Regions from separate parts of the Agaribacterium sp. ZY112 genome, predicted to be linked through region 1. Evidence: predicted binding sites of a transcription regulator. Region 1 holds the regulator's gene; each other region holds the start of a gene.
What was found. Region 1 encodes sigma-54, which starts transcription at its own class of promoters, with help from an activator protein. Its sites were predicted from a motif close to TGGCACANNNNTTGCNNT; they were not measured.

Region 1 (2,173 bases):
CATCCACGCCGTATTGTTCACCTAGTGTTTGAGCTACTTTGTCGAGTACGCGTTTTTTGCTGACACCTTCAATACGTGCCGCGCAGAGTGTTTCTGATAGAACGTTTTTAATCCACATAAACTTAGAATAATAAGATTGCTATTATGTTAATTGCTTGCGTTCGTTTGATGGCGGAATACTGAGAGATTCTCGGTATTTAGCTATCGTACGGCGAGCAACCTTAATACCCTGCTCTTCAAGCAGGGCTGTCATTTTCGAGTCGCTAAGCGGTTTGCGGGTATTTTCCGCCGCTACTAATTTTTTAATGATGGCACGAATGGCGGTGGATGAGCATTCACCTCCACCTTCAGTGGCAACGTGACTAGAAAAGAAGTATTTCAATTCAAAAATACCCTGAGGGGTATGCATGTACTTTTGAGTCGTTACACGGGAAATAGTCGACTCATGCATGCCGACGATTTCTGCTACATCATGAAGTACCATCGGCTTCATCGCCTCTGGGCCAAAGTCTAAAAAGCCCTGCTGTTTTTCTACGATGCAGGTTGCGACTTTAAGCAGGGTTTCATTGCGGCTTTGCAGGCTTTTAAGAAACCAGCGTGCTTCTTGCAGGTTGTCTCGAATAAAGGTGTTGTCGGCACTGCTGTCAGCACGTTTGACCATCGATGCGTAATCCGAATTGATACGAATTTTGGGTGCGATATCTGGGTTGAGGCTAACGGTCCAGCGCTGTTTTTCTTTTTTAACAAAGACATCGGGAACAACGTATTCGGTTGATGAGGTGTCGATGCTATCGCCAGGGCGAGGGTTAAGCGCCTGAATGATGGCTATGACAGCTTGAAGTTCAGGTTCTTTGATTTTTAGTTTGCGCATTAAGGTCTTGAAGTCGCGACTACCAAGCAGGGGAAGGTAGTTGACGATGAGTTCACGCGCTTTACTGATCTCTGGTGTATCTTGTTTTAGTGCATTGAGCTGGATAAGTAAGCAGTCACTTAAGTCTCTTGCTGCAACACCTGGGGGGTCAAATTGTTGCACTCGGTGTAGGACGGCGATGACCTCATCTTCTTCTAAGTCTTCAAGCTCGGTACTTAGGCCCTCAAAGATGTCTTCGATGCTTTGCTCAAGCATGCCGCTATCGGCAACGGCATCAATGATTGCTTCTGCAATCAATAGGTCACGGTCGCTCATTGGAGTGAGGTTGAGCTGCCAGAAAAGGTGGTCACCAAGGCTCTCTGTACCACCGCGTCGGCTCTCTAAGTCGTAATCTTCTTGATCGTTACGCGCTAGTCCCGTGTTACTAAACGAGTTGGCTTGGTAAACGTCGTCCCAGCTGGTGTCTACGGCGAGGTCGGTTGGAATGTCATTACTCCAATCGCCTTCCGATAAGCCATCGCTGGCATCGCCTTCGTTGACTGATTTCTCATTAGCTTGATGGTCAGCTTCACTGCTGTTGTTTGCTTTGTTCTCTTCCGGATTATTTTTGTTTGACTCATCTGAGCTACTGCTGCTTTCTTCTACTTCGTTTATTTCGAGTAAAGGGTTGCTTTCAAGGGCTTCTTGAATTTCGGCTTGTAGGTCAAGAGTAGAAAGTTGCAGCAAGCGAATGGCTTGTTGTAACTGAGGGGTCATCGTTAGCTGATGGCCCATCTTTAACTGGAGAGATTGCTTCATAGGCGACTACTTATGTTGCTCTGGGGCCCGTAAACGCTCTGCGCTATTGGGTTTGGTAACTTAGCTAAGTTTAGTATTCCCTTAGCTTCAGGGCAACGCTTTTAAGCAGATAACAAAGCAATCTTTATGCCGAATGTGCTTGCCAATTGCTCTGCCATCGACTAGGCCTGCAGCAAGAGGTTGGTTTTAGAGTGTAAAGTGCTGGCCTAGATAGACTTCACGTACTTTTTTATTGCTCAAAACCGTAGCGGAATCACCTTCGGCGAGTATTTGGCCTTCGGAAACGATATAGGCTTTTTCGCAAATATCGAGCGTTTCACGCACATTGTGATCGGTGATTAAGATGCCAATATTTTTTGCTTTGAGTTGCAAAATGATGTCTTTGATATCACTGACCGAGATCGGGTCAACGCCGGCAAAGGGTTCGTCAAGCAGAACAAAATTTGGCTCGCTGGCCAGTGCGCGTGCAATTTCTACTCTGCGGCGCTCACCACCACTTAAGGC
Region 2 (2,173 bases), 530 kb from region 1:
GCGCGGTATACATATTTCGACCACCGGCAATCAGCATATCTGCGCCATAATCTTTAATGGTTTGTAACAACACAGTAGGGCTGCCATCTTGCAACATTACCGCCTTATCCCCCATTAAGTCTCGAATACGAGCCTTATCCTCCTCTGTGGATTTTTTAGTTCCTGTTGCTACTACAATCATGCCAAGGTCCTGCAAAGCAGAAATAATCGACCACGATTTAACCCCTCCGGTATAAAGCAATACCTTTTTCCCCTTAAGGCGATCGCGACCAGCTTGCATAAGCGGAGCAAGTTTTTCTTCCTCTCGCTTAATTATTTTCTCTACACGCTTAATTAAATCGGAGTCTTCAAGATATGAGGCGAAATTTCTTAACGCCTGAGAGGTATCACTCAAGCCATAAAAACTGCCCTCGAACCACGGAGTTCCATACTTACTTTGCAACTTACGAGCAACATTAAGCATTGCTTTAGAGCACACCATCATATTGACCTCGGCCCGATGCATACTCTGAATTTCTCTAAAGCGAGCATCGCCACTTAAACGGCCTAAAACACGTAAACCAAGCTCATCAAACAAAGGCAACACATGCCAAAATTCACCAGCGATATTAAATTCACCGATCAAATTAATATCGTGAATACTTATGTTGTTATCGATTGGATGCACAGGCTTAGCTTCAGGCTCGCGAGTGCCAATAACGTACTTAAACATCGTCTCACCGGCTATACGATTACCTAAGTTTTTAGTGCCATAGAACCCCGCAGCGTCAATAGGGACTACCGCCAGCCCAAACCTTGCGGATGCGGCTTTGCAAACGGCTTCGATATCATCACCAATCAAGGCCGGTATACAGGTGTTATAAACAAAAACAGCTTCCGGGCTGTGCTCCTCTACGGCTTCTTTAATGGCATGGAATAAGCGCTTTTCTCCACGACCCATGATGACATCTTGCTCATTTAAATCCGTGGTCATACCTATACGATAGAGTGTGGGGCCACTTGAGCGTGTACCACGGTTATCCCAAGAGCTGCCAGCACAAGCAATACTGCCATGTACAATATGTGCGACGTCTGCAACCGGCAACAGTGCAATTTGAGCACCATCAAAGGCACAACCACCCGCTGTAGCCCCAGGCTTAGGGCGAGCACAAGCGGCCTTGTCTTTCTTATTGTGCTCACATGCAGGCTCGTCACGTAATTCGGCTAATTCTTTTGCACGCATAATGGCTCTCTACTGCAAGATGATAAATCTGTTACCAAAATGAATTGCAAAACCTAGGCCACGCATTTAAGTCTTGTTTTTATTAGGTTTTTTAATTGAAGTAAGGAAAGCTTGTCGCGATTACGACAATGTATTGTGTGAATATTAAGCTTATTTGTCGTTAGCACGACAGCGCTGGCATAGCTTGTTATCTTTGTTGTCATTCTTATTGTAATCGCGCTTACTTAAGCTGCTGATATTTACAATTTTCTAATGGCTGTAGCTTAAGAGCTACAAACTAGCTACTAATCTGATCCTGAAGATAAGTACATATCCACTTCACTCATCAAATCTCCGTATTTATGGAAGTTAAGTGCAAGTTCTTGAGCTTCTTTAAAGCTATAATATTTAAGGTCAAAGCTTAACTTACCTAGGGCTGCCTTTTCATAAAACAACTTTAAACGCATCTGCCAACAATCTTGGTTTTGGCCCACTGGGTGTAAGCTAATACTCGCTCGTAATTTTTTATCTAACTTACAAACACAAGTAAATACAGCAGACATAATAAATCAAGTGGGCTAAACCCAACCTTCAGCCTCGTAAGTCTCAAAACGGCTTTGTCCCTGCTTTAGACGTTGCTTTTTTAATATTATGCTTTGCAGCCAAGCTTCAACTTTGACCCTTGCAGCAAGCTGAGCTTGTAAACCACAAATAATATCTGAAATAGCACGGTCTTGGTCTAATCGAACAGGCCAAACACCTAAATTCAGAGTTTGCTTACTGGCACTTGGCCCCATTGCTCGACAGTACAATATATCTGCATCGCTAAGAGCAGCGAGCTTTGTCTTGAGCTTATCCTCATTACCATCCTCAGCCTCTTTTTTAAACAACCGACAAGATAGAAACTCTACTTCACGTGTACTTATACGATATGAGTACAACGCCAGAGTTGAGCCGAAGTGTTGATCGACT
Region 3 (2,173 bases), 540 kb from region 1:
TTAGGTTTATTTGCGACACCTCTTTTGCACATCAGCAGTGAAGGTTTTGGCAAGGCCTTAGTGACAGTAGGTCGCCTAGTTGTGATTAATAAAACATTACGTGATGTACACCGTTTTTCGTTTCGAACTGAGGCGCAGTTGTTAACACAGAGTAATAGCTTGATTAACGAAGCACTTACCGTAGCACGCAGCTTTCCCGATGCAGCGCGTGTATAAATTAGTTAATTAGATGAGGCATAAACGATGGCTTTTGTTGTTTCTAAGACGCGGGGGGGCACAGAGTGGACCCCAGAATTTATTGAAAAAATTGATGCTATGACCTGCATTGGTTGTGGTCGCTGTTACAAAGTGTGCCCGAGAGATGTGTTTACCTTGGTCGACAGGTCTTCAGTATTGGAGGACAGCTTTGACGATGATGAAGACGACGATTACGATGATGATGACGAGATGATGGTGATGGCCGTAAAAGACAAGCTCGATTGTATCGGTTGCAAGTCTTGTGCGCGTGTTTGCCCTAAAAATTGCCAGACTCATGCACCAGTTGCCGCGTAATAATGCCTCTTAAAATACGGCTCTTATTTTAAATGAGAGTAGTAGGTCTAATATCGCCAACTATGTATGAAGATCGGTATCTGAAGACTGAACTGAATTCGAATAGTGTGATTGTGATGTGTGGTATGAAGGGGGGAGGCAAGCTAGCTTAGAAACCCTTCATCCACTGCTTAAACCCACTTCCATGTCTAAAGTATCAAATTACCCTGCTTAAACACCCACGGCTACCCTGAAAATAAGACGCAGCCCCGAAACACCAAAATTATGGCACAGCTGTGTCTTAATCCCTCCTTTAAAAGCCCATCAACTCTAGTTTGTTTTATAGCCGTATCAATACTTTGTTTTGTAGCAAGCCTTACAAAAGCCATAGCACTTACGTTCTGTCGTAAATATGACAAAACCATGATTTCTCTAAGTTGTTGAAATTAATATACTTTATTTGTGGTTTTCGCTGGCATCTAGATTGCACCTAGTTTAATCAGTGAGTTGTAGTAGAGAGCTTTATAAATAAGTTCTATCAGTGTGCAAAAGATAAGCGGGGTAGCTTAATGATTTCCTTAACAACTAGGGCTGTTAGTGCAATAGAAGAATTTATCAGCCGATCTAAAAACGATGTATTTGGCTTAAGGGTGAAAGTCGAAGGCTTAGCTTGTACGGGCTTAAAATATTCCCTTTCTCTTGCATCTCACGCTGATAGTGGAGACAAATTGTATTCCTGTGATGGTTTAACTCTGCTTGTTGATCAAGATAGTGAAAGCATGCTCAAAGATACAGTGATGGATTTTGTCGATGATGAGCAAGGTAAAGGGTTTAAGTTCGATAACCCCAAGGCAACATCAAACTGTTCTTGTAGTGGTTCTTGTTAATACAAATGACGAATTTGGAGCGCAGCTATGTGGGAATATTCAGAAAAAGTTAAGCAACATTTCTTTGATCCAAAAAACGCCGGAGCCGTCGTTGATGCGAATGCAGTCGGAGATGTGGGTTCGTTAAGTTGTGGTGATGCTTTACGACTTACCTTAAAGGTGAACCCTGAAAGTGAGCGTATCGACGAGGCGGGTTTTCAAACCTTTGGCTGTGGTTCTGCCATTGCGTCTTCATCGGCACTCACTGAACTGATTAAAGGCTTAACCCTTGATGAAGCATTAAAGATAGATAATCAAGATATTGCTGATTTTCTTGATGGCTTACCGCCTGAAAAAATGCACTGTTCAGTGATGGGCCAAGAAGCTTTAGAGGCGGCAGTAGCTAATTATCGCGGTGAAGAAATTGTCGATGATCACGAAGAGGGGGCTTTAATTTGTAAGTGTTTTGCTGTAGACGACATCAAGGTAAGAGAAACAGTTAGAAAACATCAATTGAGTTCGGTTGAAGACGTAACTAATTATACCAAGGCAGGTGGAGCGTGTTCGTCTTGCCATGAGGCGATAGAGCATATCCTTGAAGAAGAGTTAAGTGCGCTTGGTCAGGCTTTTAAACCTGCTCCTATAGCTAAACGAAAAGCTGCAGCGAATGTTGTACAGATTCAAGATATGCAGGTAGAAACTGGTGAAAGTTATGCACCTAAAAAAAAGGCCAAACTAAGTAATCTGCAGCGAATGAAACTAGTAGAAAAAACCTT
Region 4 (2,173 bases), 840 kb from region 1:
AACCTCGATAAGAATAAAGTTACTGCCACTGCTTGCGGGCTTGTCATCGACAAATAATTCTGACTCTTCAAAGGTGCCATTTTGGTTCCAATCGGCCCATGCATTAATGACCCCAGCACCTTCTACATCCGCTACAACAACAGCATTCAAACCCGGTTCGATATTAGTGACAAACTCAATACCATCATCTTCACCACCAATACTGGAGCCGAGATATAAGTGGTCACTGATTTCATGGCGCGCACCGTTAGATTCAATATCAGAACCATAACTGGCAGGAGCATTACCAAAATCTACGCTGTCCTCCTCTGAGATGATGTCTGATATCGCGCATCTGGCACCATCGTTATTGTTTGAATGAGGTCCAAATGCAAAAAATTCAGCTGAGGGTGATTCCGCTTTAAGGTCAATGCGAAAAATATAGCCATCCGAGTTCCTGCTGATGTAGAAGTATTCGGAGGAATCAAAATAAACCGCGCCAAAGGTGCCCGACTCACCGACATTGTTAATGCGCGTGAAGTCGCCTGTGTCAGGGTCAATCGATGTCAGAAAACCATTACGATCAACCGAATAGAGGGCATTTTGACTCGGATGAAAGGCAAAATCGTAAATAGCCAGATTGAGAGTATGACCGTCAACCACCCTCTGATAACGCAAATAAGCATCCGCATTGGGGTCTAAATCAACATAATACAAGCCATAACTCGCACCTGGGCGATAAGCGTAGTACCGGTTATGAGTTAAGGAGACATCACCAACATAAAAATTAGTGTCGGGTGTATTAGTCGTAGTAATCGGACTGGCTTGGAAATGTCGATCAATTCGAATGAGTGAACGCCAACCACTACCATAGCCATAAATGTATTGATCATGAATATTAAAACCAATGGCATTGATCTTAGATGTCGTTCCTAAATCATCAGATAAGCCTTGATAGAAACCCGTTGCCAGATTAACACCATACATCTGAGCATTAGAGCCTTGAATTAAATAAGCACTACTTGGGCATTCATCAAAAGACTCCGCACCAACATCGGTAAACAGAGCAAAGCCCCAAAATGAAACCGTAATAAAAGCCAACAAACGCATGGTGTCTCTCCAAGTTGAATTCTATGAAGAGCAATGCACGAGACAAGCCAAACCTATAAGCTATTGAATTAATTACATAAAAGTAAAATAACAACTTAGTGATTTGCATTTTGGGAATAACCATTATGAAAATTAAACGGTTACATTTTCATAATGCGAATAATCATAGAAAACACCATCACTCATAACGTAGAAAAACCAGCATACCCCTAAAAACCCTGATCTATAGGCCAAGGTATGAAACTGGCTTAAGTTATGCATTAGCTATACCTAAGGATAGGCTTATTGAAAAAGAGCCAAAATGAAATGTAATGAAATGTAATGAAACACTTAGAAACCATGGAAATAGTTATAAACCCCATGACTGATAGTTCAACACGTACTATTTTATTACCTATACTTTTATAAAGGTATCGGCCCTATTTATTCGGTTATATTTGCTCATAAAAAGCAAGCATGAACTGAACGACAGTCACAGAGATGCCAAGGTGTGGAATGACGACTATGCAACAGAGTGAACAATCTCATCGACCCAAGATCTTATTTGTTGATGACGAGCGAGCCATTTTAAAATCGCTTGAGCGTTTTGCTCGCTCTCAGAACTGGGATGTTACGGTAAAAGGCTCCGGTGCAGAGGCCATAGCATCGGCAGAAGACACTGATTTTGACCTTATCGTTTCAGATATGAGAATGCCTGAGATGAGTGGTGCTGAGCTCTTGCAAACCTTTGAAAAGCAACACCCAAGAACCGTGCGTATCTTACTCACAGGGTTTAGTGACATGGATACCTTGGGCTCGGCAATCAATGACAGCCATGTCTATAACTATCTCACCAAGCCTTGGGATGAAACGCATCTTGTTAGCGTCATTGATGAAGCCTTGCAATTCAGACGCGTAGAAAAGGAACGCGATGAAGCAGAAGCACAGACCAAAACCAAAAACATAAAATTAAGCAAGCTTGCTTTGCTGCTAGACAAACAAGTCAAAGAGCGATCAATGGAGGTCAGCCAAGCGCTTAATCTTCTGCAAATCTCTCACGACAAGTCACGCGAAGCCTTATTTGAGTCAGTATCAGTAATAAACA

Region 2: the regulator sigma-54 is predicted to act here: its motif matches at 1,266-1,283, upstream of nifE (nitrogenase iron-molybdenum cofactor biosynthesis protein NifE).
Region 3: the regulator sigma-54 is predicted to act here: its motif matches at 1,005-1,022, upstream of AB1S55_RS10835 (HesB/IscA family protein).
Region 4: the regulator sigma-54 is predicted to act here: its motif matches at 1,117-1,134, upstream of AB1S55_RS12095 (LruC domain-containing protein).

What each region holds. Positions count from the first base shown of each region.
Region 1 covers NZ_CP166840.1:1,947,233-1,949,405, forward strand. The annotation lists gene AB1S55_RS08515 (PTS sugar transporter subunit IIA) at 1-118, opposite strand, end outside; gene AB1S55_RS08520 (RNA polymerase factor sigma-54) at 143-1,669, opposite strand; gene lptB (LPS export ABC transporter ATP-binding protein) at 1,856-2,173, opposite strand, start outside.
Region 2 covers NZ_CP166840.1:2,480,538-2,482,710, reverse strand. The annotation lists gene nifE (nitrogenase iron-molybdenum cofactor biosynthesis protein NifE) at 1-1,222, opposite strand, end outside; gene AB1S55_RS10805 (hypothetical protein) at 1,507-1,764, opposite strand; gene AB1S55_RS10800 (NifB/NifX family molybdenum-iron cluster-binding protein) at 1,780-2,173, opposite strand, start outside.
Region 3 covers NZ_CP166840.1:2,484,989-2,487,161, forward strand. The annotation lists gene AB1S55_RS10825 (NifX-associated nitrogen fixation protein) at 1-216, shown strand, start outside; gene fdxB (ferredoxin III, nif-specific) at 244-552, shown strand; gene AB1S55_RS10835 (HesB/IscA family protein) at 1,101-1,418, shown strand; gene nifU (Fe-S cluster assembly protein NifU) at 1,446-2,173, shown strand, end outside.
Region 4 covers NZ_CP166840.1:2,790,738-2,792,910, reverse strand. The annotation lists gene AB1S55_RS12095 (LruC domain-containing protein) at 1-1,089, opposite strand, end outside; gene AB1S55_RS12090 (HD domain-containing phosphohydrolase) at 1,585-2,173, shown strand, end outside.